DNA from 2 places in the Clostridium omnivorum genome. Region 2 is predicted to be linked to the other one. Evidence: riboswitches for the same ligand, from Rfam matches in the RefSeq annotation. Region 2 holds a riboswitch; the other holds the start of a gene.
What was found. Region 2 has a riboswitch for nickel and cobalt ahead of bsdE14_RS13505 (cation-translocating P-type ATPase). Riboswitches for the same ligand answer to the same signal wherever they lie in the genome.
Positions count from the first base shown of each region.

Region 1: it holds a riboswitch for nickel and cobalt, as region 2 does, so the genes downstream of both, bsdE14_RS20590 (TetR/AcrR family transcriptional regulator C-terminal domain-containing protein) here and bsdE14_RS13505 (cation-translocating P-type ATPase) in region 2, are expected to answer to the same signal.

Region 1 covers NZ_BRXR01000001.1:4,328,450-4,336,109, reverse strand. The annotation lists gene bsdE14_RS20610 (ABC transporter ATP-binding protein) at 337-2,064, opposite strand; gene bsdE14_RS20605 (MarR family winged helix-turn-helix transcriptional regulator) at 2,109-2,576, opposite strand; gene bsdE14_RS20600 (radical SAM/SPASM domain-containing protein) at 2,827-4,197, opposite strand; gene bsdE14_RS20595 (hypothetical protein) at 4,404-5,444, shown strand; gene bsdE14_RS20590 (TetR/AcrR family transcriptional regulator C-terminal domain-containing protein) at 5,459-6,010, opposite strand; NiCo riboswitch at 6,086-6,185, opposite strand; gene amrS (AmmeMemoRadiSam system radical SAM enzyme) at 6,270-7,256, opposite strand; gene amrA (AmmeMemoRadiSam system protein A) at 7,260-7,660, opposite strand, start outside.
Region 2 covers NZ_BRXR01000001.1:2,860,613-2,868,272, forward strand. The annotation lists gene bsdE14_RS13475 (MATE family efflux transporter) at 1-407, opposite strand, end outside; gene bsdE14_RS13480 (MarR family winged helix-turn-helix transcriptional regulator) at 519-1,130, opposite strand; gene bsdE14_RS13485 (hypothetical protein) at 1,566-2,096, shown strand; gene bsdE14_RS13490 (HAD family hydrolase) at 2,168-2,803, shown strand; gene bsdE14_RS13495 (metallophosphoesterase family protein) at 2,818-3,678, shown strand; gene bsdE14_RS13500 (cation diffusion facilitator family transporter) at 3,839-4,702, shown strand; NiCo riboswitch at 4,769-4,864, shown strand; gene bsdE14_RS13505 (cation-translocating P-type ATPase) at 4,974-7,517, shown strand.

The sequences.
Region 1 (7,660 bases), 1.5 Mb from region 2:
TTTTATCAACGGCTTCCTTTTGAACATCTCCCATTTTATCTTTCATTTGATCGACTGCTTGATTTTGACCCTTTGCCATTTCCGATAGCATCTTACGGGCCATGTAAGCATTCTGTAATTTATTCATTGCCTTACTTGTTATTTTAGGAGCTGCTATTGTAAATGAAGTACTTGCAATTGCAAATATTAAAACAACAATCAAATTAGTTCTATGAGGCTTTAAATAACGAATAAGTCTTCTAAATGTACCCTTAAAATCCTTAGCTTTTTCTACAGGTCTTCCAAATCCGCCACCCATAGGTCCGCCTCTTCTGCCTCTATTTTGTCTGTTTTCACTCATGCTATCTCCTCCTCTGAAAGCTGTGAAGATACAATTTCACGGTATACATCACAGGTCTGAAGCAATTCCTTATGGGTTCCTATTCCAACAACCTTTCCTTCATCTAAAACTATAATTCTGTTAGCATCCATTACTGTACCAACTCTTTGAGCAACTATAATTACGGTTGATTCTTGAGTTTCATCTTTAAGTGCAGCTCTAAGCTTAGAATCAGTTTTAAAATCAAGTGCTGAGAAACTATCATCAAAAACATAAATCTCAGGTTTTCTAACTAGTGCACGAGCAATGGAAAGGCGCTGCTTTTGACCACCAGATACATTAGTACCACCTTGAGCGATTTCATGGCCATAGCTTCCATCCATGCTTTCTATAAAGTCAGCCGCTTGAGCAATCTCAGCAGCGTGCCTTATTTCTTCATCAGTAGCTTCCTTGCTGCCAAATTTGATATTCTCTGCTATGGTTCCTGAGAATAAAATAGCCTTTTGTGGCACAAAACCAATTTTGCCTCTAAGTTCTTCTTGAGTCATATCTCTAACATCAATACCGTCGATTAGGATACTTCCACTATCTATGTCATAAAATCTAGGAATTAAGTTTACTAGTGTAGACTTACCAGAACCGGTACTCCCTATTATTGCAGTTACCTCACCAGGTTTGGCTGCAAAAGTTATATTTCTTAACGCCGGTTCTTCTGCTCCATGGTAACTAAATGTTACATCTTTAAATTCTACATAACCTTTTCCTGTAAATGAGTCCTTTGTTTCTTCAGTATCTCTTATTTCAGGTATTGTATCTAAAACTTCATTTATTCTCACTGCTGCAGCTTGAGCACGAGGAACCATAATGAACATCATTGCAAGCATCAGCATTGAGAACATAATCTGCATAGCATACTGAGTAAATGCAGCCAGAGCACCTAAATCCATACTTCCTTCACTTATACGTATTCCACCAAACCATAAAATAGATAATGAAGTAAAATTCATTATAAGCATTATAGAAGGCATCATAAATGCCATAATTCTATTAACTTTAATATAGTTTCCAGTAAGGTCAACATTTGCCTCATCAAAACGCTTTTTTTCCTTTTCTACAGTATTAAAGGCACGTATAACTCTAATTCCTGTAAGTTTTTCACGAAGAACAAGATTAATCCTATCTATTTTTACCTGTACTAATTTGAAAAGAGGCATCATTTTTGATGCTATAAATGCTACAACACCAGCTAGTAAAGGAATTGCTACTGCCAATACCCAGGTAAGCGGTTTATCCTCTCTCATTGCCATGTAAATTCCACCAGCTGCCATGATTGGTGCACTTATCATCATACGCATTATCATTACAGTAACCATTTGAATCTGATTAATATCATTTGTTGTTCTTGTAATAAGTGTTGCTGTTCCTAACTTATCAAACTCATGTAATGAGTAACTTTCAACTCTTTTAAAAACCTTACTTCTTATAATTGTCCCAAGTCCTACTGAAGTGTTGGCTGATAAAAAACTGGCTATTACTGAACAAATAACGCCTCCTCCAGCAACTAAAAGCATTATTCCTCCAATGTGGAGTATCTTGCTGGTATCCCCATTCATAACGCCCTCATTTATTATACGTGACATCAAAGTTGGAAGATAAAGATCTCCAAGTGACTGCAGAGCCACAAAAACAAATACGCCTATTACTGCAGCTGTATACGGCTTCAAAAATCTAAATAATTTAATCACAAATAATCGTCTCCTTGCCTATTATTTTAATTGTGCCTGATTACTTATTCTCTCTGTCTTTCTACTACATTTCTTAAAGCTTCCATACCTTCAAGTATTTTATCCAGTTCTTCTGGGGTAGCCTTATTTATCATTTGCTCAATCATTTTATTAATTTCTACAAACTGCTTTTTAGATTGTGCCTTAAAATCTTCAGTGATGTTAACATAAACAACTCGCCTATCTTCCTTACTTCTCATTCTTTCAACTAGGCCTTGTTTTTCAAGCCTATCCAAAATTCCAGAAACCGTACTATTTGACAATCCAAGTTTCTCACTTAAATCACTAACCTTCATTTCACCATGATGAAACAAAGTTCCTATAAGCATTCCTTGAGGACCTGTAAGATTCATTTCTTTAAAGTGACACCCTATTTCATGTTTTATATTGGCCGTCACTTTTTTCATTAATTGAACTATGGCAACTACTTTATTTACTTCTTCCACAGAATTTTCACCTTCTTCTAAAATCATTAATAACAAAGTATTTCGCATACATATATTTCGTACACGAAATATATTACAGAATTCTTTTTATTATGTCAACATACTTTCTAAACATATAACGTTTACATTTGAAATATTTTTATTCATCCTATATATAAACTTACATCTAATATTTTTCATGGTAATTTCATACAAAAACTTATGCAAAGCTATTTCACAAACAAAAAACCTCGACACTTCAGTCGAGGTTTCTACTATTATTAAATTATCTCTTATATTATTGACAATTACATTTTTCACATTGATGTGAACACTCCCATAGTTTATCAGCAACTGGCTGCCAGTTTTCTGCGGCACCTTTGCATTTTTTTGATAACTCACGTACATCTTCTGGATTTTGCATATCAGTAGATTTTGCTCCTGATTTTTCAACCATATCAGTGAGTCGTCCAGGGTTATCTAATAATGGACATGGACGAAGGTGATTTTCATTAAATGGTTGATTGTCATGATACTGCATAAATAATGGTGATTTGTAGGCTTCAAGTAATGTCTTGTTATGAATATTTGAATCAGAATAATGTATAAAGGCACAAGGCTCAATGTCTCCGTTAGCATTTATATGCAGATAGCATCGTCCCCCTGCAATACAGCCATCTATATATTCTCCATCATTCCAGAAATCCATTGTAAATATTGGCTTGGTAGCCCTAAATTCACGAATTTGATGGTACATAAATTCACGTTGCTGAGCAGTTGCCATAAGTTCTGGAACAGCATCTTTTCCTACTGGCATATAAGTAAAGAACCATGCAAATTTTGCACCCTTGTCAATCATATCATCAAAGTATTTTTCACTGCCAATTATTTCAACATTTTTACTAGTATAGCAGCAGGATATACCAAATGGCAATTTTTTATTTTTTAGGATTTCCATTGCCTTCATAACTGCTTCATAAGTTCCATTACCACGACGATAATCTGTTTCATTTTCAAAGCCTTCTACACTGATAGCTGGAACAAAATTTTTTACTCTTAGCATTTCGTTTGCAAAATCTTCATCAATTAAAGTTGCATTTGTAAAAGCAAGAAATGCACAATCATTGTGCTTTTCGCAAAGCTTTATTATATCCTTCTTGCGAACTAGTGGTTCACCACCTGAGTAAATATACATATAGGTACCTAGTTTCTTGCCCTGTTCTATTATATTATCAAGTGTTTCAATACTCAAGTTTAACTTATTACCATACTCTGCAGCCCAGCATCCGGTGCATTTTAGATTACAAGCAGAGGTTGGGTCCATAAGTATTGCCCAAGGTACATTACAGTTATTCTCCTCTCTAGCTTTTTTCTGTCTTTTGCCTCCCAATATTGTTGCATTTATAATAAAATTTTCAAATAATTTTTTACGCACATTATCTTCTACATCTGTCCAAAGGCTTTTTGTGAGCTTATACCAATTGCTATCTTTATCAGAAAGAACGCTCTTAATAGTATTTAGTTGACTTTCTACAACATCATCAGTATCAAATCGCTCTACCCAATCCATAACTTTTGGAATATTATTATCTGGATCCGAATCTAAAAATGCCAAAACTTTTTTAAGTCCAAAACTCTGAAGATTATCAGTTATATTCTTAGTATTCATTATAATCCCCCTAACACCTAATATTTCTGTTTCCTCAATTGTATACAATTTATTTCCAAACTTCATTAGACAAAATTAAAACATGTCAAAAATCACGACAATTACAAAAGTTGTCTAAAATTTCAACATTTCATAGATTTGTCTATTTTCTTATTATCTATTAGGGAATATTATAAGTGTATAATAATGGAAGGAGAAAACATCTGATGGAAAGAAAAAATAAAATAACATATACCATGATTGAAACCGCCATAGACAAAGGTATACGAGATATAAAAGATAATTCAAACCGTGGAATTCGTAACTTGGTTGACTTAGGTACTCATTTTTCTACAGGTCCATTTCAAAAAGAATTTTTTATCATGGCACAACAGATGTTGAATAATGACAACAGTCCTTATTATAAACTTGTAAATCAAATATTTCAAAATACAGATTCTTGTATTCTTAAGCGTTTTGGTATCAATCTAGGTTATAACAGTTGGATTTATGGTGCAGAAAAAATAAAAAAATCCAAGAAGAATAATGGATATAATGTCCCTTGGGCTTTAATTTTTGATTTTATACATAATACTAAGGATATTCTTTCTATAAAAGAAATAGAAACCATTTTAATAAGCGGAGAACTTATGGGCATTTATTGCGGTATGTTTTTTGTAAATATAAATAAAGAACAGTTAAATTCACTGCTCAATATGCTTAAACTTCATAAGAACAGCAGCTATTTTATTTTTTTTAAACCTGACTTGCTTACGGATGGAATTGCAAAGGTACTGATTAATGCTGGAAATATTGTACCTATGTTAGCTATGGATATCCAAAACTATATAATTTGTAGAAATGCAGCAGATATCTTAATTAAGAACAAATGCCTATATGGTATTTACAATATGTGTAGCGACTTCAATTTTGAATATTTAATTAGCGACGAATATCTAAAACAAGTTGAATTTCTACATTGTGCTTTTGCTTTTTATATTAAACATGGTCTAAATGAAACTGAAAATAAAGAGCGCTTTTCAAAGTTTATACAAACATCAAAAAGCGCAATTAAATACCCATTTTTTATTTTCGATTTTTATGAAGATTATGCGGCTATTTCTCGAATGATCTCAACAAAAGAAGGTTTCATGGCAATTAAAAGTAATGGATCCATAGAATTTTCATTAGAAGATACATTAGATAAAGGTATAAACCTCAGAACACAATCACTAAATAGCATTTTGAAAAACTATACCAAGGATTAATTACTCCTAAACTATTATTCTGCTTTCTCAGAATCTTTAACCAACTTATAGATAACATCAGTGGATGCAATCTTCAATAGTTCTGCAAACTTTTTGGGTGGCATTTTAGCACCTTCAAGCAGCCATCTAGTTATTGAAACCCGAATAGCATCAGCAAAGAAAGTTGCATAAAAGTCATGGTTAGGATCATCTTTAATAATTTCCTCAAGCTGTGAATGTATTATTGGGTGCAAAACCTCAACAAAATAATCGGAAAAGGAGTTTTGTCCTGTTACTTTTAAAGCATTACTATAAAAGTTACGGTTTTCATAAAAAAAAACGCATATTTCTTCTGTTAATTCTCCTGGTGGCTTATCCAAAGAGCTTTTGATACTTTCAATGAATTCAGTATAAAAAATCCAATTCACTAAATCATACTTGTCCTTAAAATGGTAGTAGAAGCTCTGCCTATTCATACCACATTGTTCAACGATATCACTAATTTTAATTTTTTCCATTGGATACTTGTCCATAAGTTTTTTCATAGCTGCAGACAGTGCATTTTTAGTTAGATGTGATTCAGGCATACACTCCCCTCCCTCAATATTACTTTCAAAAACTATTATTATTAAATTCTATAAAAAAATATCTGTGGAACAAATCACTGTCCCACAGATGTGTTAAACCTCATCTGTTGTCGTTCTGTAACGACCCAGCCCTATGACCTACAACTAGGTTCATTGCCTGCTCAGTTTAAAAAGTAATTTAAAATCAATTATTATAATTATAATATCTGCTTTCAATTCATGTCAAGATATTCCATTTGTCCATAAACTACTTTTTTCATCATATTATTATATTAATCTTTTCCCCACAGGAATAACATCTATTATCTTTAATATTAACTTCTGTATTGTAGCCAGTTCTCTTTATAAGTGTAGCATTACAATTTGGACAGTAAGTATTGTTTTCTATCCCGCCAACGTTACCAATATATACATAGTTTAAGTATTTCTTAGCCGCTTCCTTTGCTAAAAGCATTTTTTCTACTTTTGTTTCCTCATTTTTCATCATGTATCTAGGAAAATACCTGCTTAAATGCAGAGGCATATCCTTATTAACACTGGCAATAAATTGTGCTATTTCATGAACTTCCTCCAAAGAATCATTTTCATCACTTACAAGCAAAGTTGTTATTTCAACATGACAGTGATCATTACATCTTTTTATTGTTTCTAGTACTGGCTCTAACTTAGCACCGCATACCTTTTTATAATACTTATTGGTATAACCTTTCAAATCAATGTTCATAGCATCAACATAAGGCAGAAGCTTCATAAGAGGTTCTTCATTTATATAACCGTTAGTCACAACGACTATTGATGTATCTTTATTGTGCTCTTTAATTTTCTTAGCCGCCTCATACATATATTCATACCACATCATTGGCTCATTATAAGTGAAAGCAATCCCTACATTATTTTCTATGTTAGGAATTATATTTGTTAATTCTTCTATACTTGTAAACTGAGTTGTTGGTCTACCCTGAGATATCTCATAGTTTTGACAAAAGCTGCAGGTCATATTGCAGCCAAAGCTTCCAAGAGATAATATATCTTTTGAAGGTTTAAAGTGATATAAAGGCTTTTTCTCTAAAGGATCTACTGCTAAAGATGTAACTTCCCCATAATTAATAGCAACAGGTTCTCCGTTTTTAACTGTTCGAACTCTACATATTCCATACTTTCCTTCATCTATTAAACAATTATGTGGACAAACTCTACACCTAACCGTATCCTCTAATCTTTCATAAAATAAAATTTTTGAATCCAAATTCTATTCACCTTCTTTATACCTTACAACTTCAAACTTTTCTATTTCATAATCCTCATTGTCATCAATTCCAGCCTTGCTGCAGGCAATACTTAACTGTTCCTCCACAGTATTTACTCCTTCAATATCTGGCAATAAAAGCCCTCTCCTATAACCCTTTGTAACTATAACACCGTATATCTTTGGGTTTAATTCTTCTCTGCTAGCTTTGACTGCATCCATAAGAACATCTACAGATATGTCTATATCCTCTAATTCATCTTCCTTCACAGTTTCGAATCTTGGATCATTTAAAGCTGCTTCTATGGCATTTTTTATTATCTCTTCACCCACTGAATTAGTAGTTGGTGCAATGGTTCCTATACATCCTCTAAGTGAACCAAACTTTTTTAAGGATACAAAAA
Region 2 (7,660 bases):
GTAAATGTTTCTCCATTGGCTCCCAAAAGTCCTAATATTGGTGTTAATAATAATAGACATATTGCCATAAAAATGACACCTGTAAGTATTGATGACCAAAAGCTTACAGAACTGACTTGTTTCGCCCTGTCAACCCTTTGTTCACCTAAAAGCCTTGAAACAAACGTTCCAGATCCCACACCAAACAAATGACCCAATGCCATCAGTACTGATGAAAATGGTAATGCTAGTGTCACCGCTGCCATCATTGCCGTATTATTCAATTTACCAATAAAATAAGCGTCTGTAATATTATAAATCATTGTAGCAATAAAGCTTAATATCATTGGAACTACCATGTGTATAATTGCTTTTGGAACAGGTGCTTTTTCCAAATAATAAAGTGATTTTTGATCCATATTTTCCATATTGAAAACTCCTTTCATATAGGTTTCCGCTAAAATTGGCGCAAAAAAATAAAGGCGCCGACTTTATAATTCATCTGCACAGCGCCTCCATAATTATGCTGCGAAAACTGATTATTCCTTATCATGTCTTGTCTGTTGTTGATCAGGATCTTCCCCATAGCTATGGTTCATTTCATTATGTGGATCAAATCCTCTTTCACCTGGACGTCCACCATTATGAAAACCACCTGGGAAATTATGTTCCATACCAAAACGAGGGTCAAAACCTGATTTCCACTGTTCATCATCAACTTGAGATTCAAGTGTGTTAATGATCCTATCTAAATAATCGCTTAAGTTTTGTTGCTCCTCATCATTTAAGCACTCAAATACATTATCAAAACTAAATTCCTGCTCAGATGATTCAGTTGCTTCATCTCCTTCTTTTGTCAGCTTGATATTCATAACTCGACGATCAGTTTCCGATGGGGTCCTAATAATATATCCCTTTTTTTCAAGCTTTGATAGCAGCTCTCCAAGAGATTGCGGTCTCATTTCTAGCAAATATGATAAATCTTTTTGACTGATTTCCGGCTTCAGCTTAAGGATTCTCAAAATTCTTCCCTGACCTTTACGCGGATCTCCCATTGGTCCATAATTCATATGGTTTTGTTGATGATATTTATGAAGTAACCACTCAACTCGTGTCAATTGCATAATTAAGTCAAATTTCTTTTCTTGCATATACATTCCTCCTTCTTTAGGTACAAGAACTACGAAGGTACCTTATGTTTTTAATTATACAGGTACCTTCATAGTTTGTCAATAGACTTTTCAAGGTACCTTCTTATTTTTGCTTCCTGATATAATTTCGTATAGTTAATATGGAAATCATGAGCTATTTAGTTATACTAACGGAATGACATTCCATCGGCCTGTAAATCCAACCAGTTTGGTTTGATTCTTTCTCAACTTCGCCATTTTATACTCTTTGGGTAATATAAAAGCTACATTAAAAGAAGTTCTTAGAAAAGTATTAAGCCTATAAATATTAAATAATCTGGAATATCAGATAACAAAATTTTGATGTCTACATTGGTTGGTGGACTTTTTTATATAGAATAATGTAAATTTGTGGTTTATAATCAATATATAGGTTTTTATTAGGAGATTGATAGTTTGAAAAAGTATACAAAGAAACTGAAAGTAATAACACTTACTTTTATTGGAGTAGTGTTAATTAGTTTTATTATGTCCTTTATTTTAATGGTATCTAAAGACACCAAAAAAGAATATTTTGGAACAGTAATAGGATATAGTAGTTTTGTAGTTATAATGTTTATATTAGGAGTAATACAATTCATTCCATCTATATATAAAGGTAGAAAGCCTTTTAGATTAATAATAATGTGGATAATGGGTTTTTTGTGGACTGTTTTTTCTATCATGTTAATTACTGGAGACTTGCCAAATTATTATAAAGACATTGATAAAATTATTAGTTCTGATTATTCTTCATATGAAGGAAAGTTAATTAATTATCATATTGTTCATGGAAAATCAACCACTACATATTTTACTATTGGAGATAAGGAATTTCATGTAAAGGGTAAATATGATTCAAATGTTCTAATTGAAGGCAGAAAGTATCGTATAGAATACCTTCCCAATACAAAATACGTTATTAACTTATATCGGTATGGAGATTAAGTATACATTTATTGAAATGTAAATTTGTAGTTTGTAATTAATATATTGGTTTTTAACTGAGGTGATTAGAGATGGAAAAAATGAAGCTTGTTTGTTTTGATCTGGATGATACTCTCATTAGAGAAATCCATTCTGTTATGCTGCCATGCATTTTGAATGATAAAGAAAGAGAGCACTCTTTAATTCAAAAACAAGAAGAAAAGGGCCTAATTGATTATAAAACGGCAGATTATCTTAGAGCAGAATTACTTTTAGATCTTGAAGAAAGTAAGATAGCTGAATGTTTTTTAGAGCTTGCAAAACCTTTAAAGAATATTAAAAGTGTAGTTGAAGCACTGCATGATCAAAATATTAAATGTATTGTAATTACTGTGGGCCCAAAGCAAGTAGCAAAGGTTGTAGCTGATATTTGGGGATTTGATGATTATTATGGTAGTGTTTATGAAGTAGTTGAAGGAGTATTTACCGGGAAAATTCTTAATTACATTGGGGCTGAACAAAAAATTGAATGCTTACAACACTTTTGCAAAAGTAATAGTATTAAACCTGAAGAATGTATTGCTGTAGGCGATGGATCAACAGATATTCCGATTTTTGAGTACTGCGGTAAATCTATTGCCATAAACAGTTCTCAAAGGGTTCGAAAGAGTGCAATGTATGCAGTTGATACAGAGGACTTAACAGACATTCTTAAATATGTATTTTGAAATGGAGAAAAAGTATGGACATAGCAGTGTTAGCAGATGTTCATGGCAATTATATTGCATTGGAGCGTTGCCTTGAATATGCATTTTCACGTAATATTAGTACATTTTTCTTTTTGGGTGATTATGTTGGAGAATTAGCATACCCTGAAAGAACAATGAAAATATTATATGATCTTAATAAAAGATATACATGTTATTTTATCAAGGGAAATAAGGAAGATTACTGGCTCAAATACCGTGCTGGCGGTGAAAAGGGATGGGAAGACAACAATTCTGCAAGTGGTTCATTATTATATACATACAAATTACTTACTTCTAAGGATTTAGATTTTTTTGCACAGCTGCAGCCAGTACGAGAAATAACCGTAGATGATATGCCTGCAATCACAATTTGTCACGGTTCACCTAATAATATAAATGAAAAAATGCTGCCAAATGATGATATGACTATCAAAATCATGAATAATGTAAAAACATCAATTATCTTATGTGGACATACCCATATACAGAGGAAGATTGTACATAACGATAAATGTGTTCTAAATCCTGGGGCTGTTGGAGTACCTCTTTTTAGTGTAGGAAAGACCCAATTTTTGATATTACATGGAAATGATGGGACATGGTCTGAGGAGTTTATTAGTCTTGAGTATGATGTTGATAGAGTAATCAGGGATATGCATGAAGCTAAGCTTGACGTGCATGCACCTTACTGGAGAGTGTTAACTGAAAACATATTACGTGGAGGTAATATATCTCATGGTAAAGTTCTATCAAGGGCTATGGAGTTATGTAGGGAAGAAACTGGTGATTGTGTGTGGCCTTATATCCCTGAAGAGTTTTGGGCAAAGGCTGTAAATGAATTAATAGGGTTATAGGAATAATAACTTACTTATGGAAAGCTTCTAATGTTTATCAGATTTTTTTCTTTAAATATTGGTTAAAATAAGTGAAGGATCTTATGAGTACTGTGAAAAAAAGGATTGGATATAAAAGTGTAACTTCTTAATATTTTATATTAAAAGGAGAATTAATCCTATGATAGCATTAGATAGAAAAGCAAAAGTTGCTTCCTTATCCATTATCTCAAATACAATTTTAATTATTTTAAAAGTAGGAGCTGGGCTTCTAAGTGGTTCTGTGAGTATTGTTTCTGAGGCTATCCATTCTGGCATGGATTTAGTAGCATCTATTATTGCTTTTTTTTCTGTTAGAATTTCCTCAAAACCAGCAGATATAGAGCACCCTTATGGTCATGGAAAAATCGAAAACATTTCTGGCTTAGCAGAAGGGCTATTAATCTTTATAGCAGCTTTTTTGATAATAAAAGAATCAGTTTTAAAAATAATGCACCCTGTAGAGATAGAGGAAACAGTTATAGCTATTATAGCAATGGCAATATCTGCTGTAGTGAATACAGTAGTATCTAGAATTCTTTACAAGGTATCTCAGGAAGAAGATTCACTTGCCTTGGAGGCAGATGCTCTTCATCTAAAAACTGATGTATATACTTCTGCTGGAATTGCAGCAGGGTTGCTGCTTATAAAGTTAACAGGAATAAGCATTCTAGACCCTATTGCAGCCATTATAGTTGCATGCTTTATAATAAAAGAGGCTTGGCACTTATCCAAGGGTGCATTTGCTCCTCTCATAGATACAAGACTTTCCTCAGAGGAAGAGGAAAAAATAAAAGAGGTTTTAGAAACCTACAAAACTGAAATTTTAGATTTTCATAACATAAAAACAAGAAAATCAGGTGCGGTAAGGTATGTTGATTTTCACGTAACTGTAAATCCAGAGCTTACTGCAAAAGATATTCATGAGCTTACGAAAAGGTTAGAAAAAAGTTTAGAGGAGAAAATTAAAAATATAAACTTAACCATTCACATTGATCATAGTTAGAATATATTTACAGCTTATGTTCAGTATGATATACTATTAATATCTCTTTGCACTGCATATAAATCTACAGTACAAACTGAGCAGGCGATGAACTTACTTGTAAGTTCGTGGGGCTGGGCCTTAATTGGCAACAGGATGATAATACATACCTGTGGGACAGTAAAATGTTCTACAGGTATTTTTTTATACTAATAGAACATTTCTGATGATTGCAATGCCATAGAGCTATCTTAAAAATGCTTATAATAAGCAAAAATGGAGGTAACTATTTATGACAGAACAACATTTCCAAGGACTAACTTCTCAAGAAGTAAAAAAGCTTCAAGAAAAATTCGGTAAAAATGAACTTGTGGCCGAGAAAAAGGAAAGCTTTTTACACAAAGTTTTACACGTCATTACCGAGCCAATGTTTTTATTGCTTATCGTTGCGGCTACAATATACTTCATATTAGGAGAGCCTAGAGATGGCGCAATTATGCTTATTTTCGTTGTTGGAATAATAGGCATTGAAACAATCCAAGAATGGAAAACAGACAAGACTTTAAAAGCCTTAAAGGATTTATCTGCACCTCAGATTAAGGTGCTTCGTGATGACTGTGAGAAAATAATCAACAGCTGCGATTTAGTGCCTGGCGACATTATGTTTATATCAGAAGGAGTTAAAGTTCCTGCTGATGGAGTAGTTATGAAAGCTAGTACACTAGCTATTGATGAATCTTCCCTAACTGGAGAGGCTGAAGCAGTATGGAAGGTTTCTAAAGAAAACTGTGATAGTAATGATGCTGATTATTGGCGTAAAGATTATTGCTATGCTGGTACTCTTGTTACACAAGGTACAGGTATTATTTTGGTAGATAAAATTGGTTCAGCTACTGAATATGGAAAAATAGGACAAGACGTTATATCTGCTCCTGATAATCCAACACCGCTTCAAAAACAAACCTCAAAATTAGTAAAGCTATGTGCTATAATTGCAGCGGTTTTATTCATTATTGTTGGTATTGTTACGTATTTTAATATTCCTGACCATGCTTTTACGGATAGACTTATAGAAAGTATTTTGTCTGGTGTAACTCTTGCTATGGCCATGATACCAGAAGAATTTCCAGTTATACTAACAGTATTTCTATCTATGGGTGCATGGAGACTTGCCAAAAAGCACTCACTTGTTAGAAAACTGCCATCTGTAGAAACCTTAGGTGCTGTTTCTGTTCTGTGTGTTGACAAAACTGGTACAATTACAATGAACAAAATGTCAGTTAGAGAAGTTTGGAGTTTAAAAAATGACACAAATACATTGACAAAAATTATGGGAATGGGCTGTAAACCTGATGCCTATGACCCAATGGAAAAGTCTATGATAACTTTTTGTGAAGAAGGTGGAATTACAAGAGATATTCTCTTTGGTGGAGAGCTTGTAAAAGAATATGCCTTTACTGATGAATTAAAAATGATGGGTCATGTATGGCAAAACCATAGTGATATTACAGTTGCAGCAAAAGGTTCACCAGAACGTATTTTAACAATATGTAGTCTTACTGATAATGATCGAAAAATAGCAGAAAAGAAAATACTTGAAATGTCTAAGGAAGGGCTTCGTGTTATTGCTGTTGGACAAATGAAAATATCAGAGGAAAGCAACATTCCTGATAAGCTTACAGAATGTAGTTTGGAACTTTGCGGGCTTATTGGCTTAGCAGATCCTCCTAGGGAGTCGGTTAAAGAAGATATTAAAACTTGTACAAAAGCTGGTGTTCGCGTAGTTATGATAACCGGAGATAATGGAGTAACAGCAAGTTCTATAGCAAGGCAGATAAACATGCCAAATAGCGATAAAATTATTACTGGTGATGAATTAAATAAAATGAGTGATGAAGAGCTTAGGGAGAGAGTAAAAGAAGTTAATGTGTTTTCTAGAGTTGTTCCTGAGCATAAGATGAGAATAGTTAAGGCCTTTAAAGAAAATGGAGAGATAGTTGCAATGACTGGAGACGGCGTTAATGATGCTCCTGCCTTAAAGCATGCAGACATTGGTATTGCTATGGGTAAGAGAGGCTCAGAGGTTTCAAGGGAGGCGGCAGATTTAATTTTACTTGATGATAATTTTTCTACTATTGTTGAAACTATCAGGGATGGAAGAAGAATTTATGATAACATTAGAAAAGCAATTGGATATGTATTTACTATTCATATTCCTATTGCCTTTGCATCACTATTAGCTCCTATACTAGGAATAAATCCTTCAAGCCTGTTACTTCTTCCGCTCCATGTTGTTTTACTTGAATTAGTAATTGATCCTACTTGCTCTATTGTATTGGAACGACAACCAGCTGAAGATGATATTATGGAAAGAGCACCTCGTAATGCAAATGAAAAAATACTAACAACAAAAACTCTTACTAAAAGTATAATTCAAGGTGTTGTAATGTTTGGAGCATCCTTTGGAACTTACTATGCATTTTTAAACAATAATTCAACTAACGCACCGCTTGCAAGGGCAATGGGACTTACAATTATATTGCTTGCTAATGTGCTGCTTGTAAATGTTAATAGTTCAGATTCTGATTATGCAATTAAATCCTTCGCCAAACTTAAAAAGGATAAGGTAATGTGGACCGTAAATTTTGGAACATTAGCAGGACTTGCAGTAATCCTATATACTCCATTAAATAGCTTTTTAAAGCTAGCACCTCTATCACTAAGTCAGCTAATATTAGCTGCTGTAATATCCGCAGTTTCAGTTCTGTGGTATGAACTTGTTAAGGTAACAAAAAACATAAGAAAACAAAGTAAATATAGCTATCTAAGTCAGTAATTTAAAGGCTGATAATTCAATTTTGATTAATTTAAGAGCCATAGCAGCAATAGTAATTTAAGTTATTATGCCGCTATGACTCTAATTTTTTTGATTATTATTTAAGACTTTTTATATGAAAATCGTATTGTTATTGCTTCATT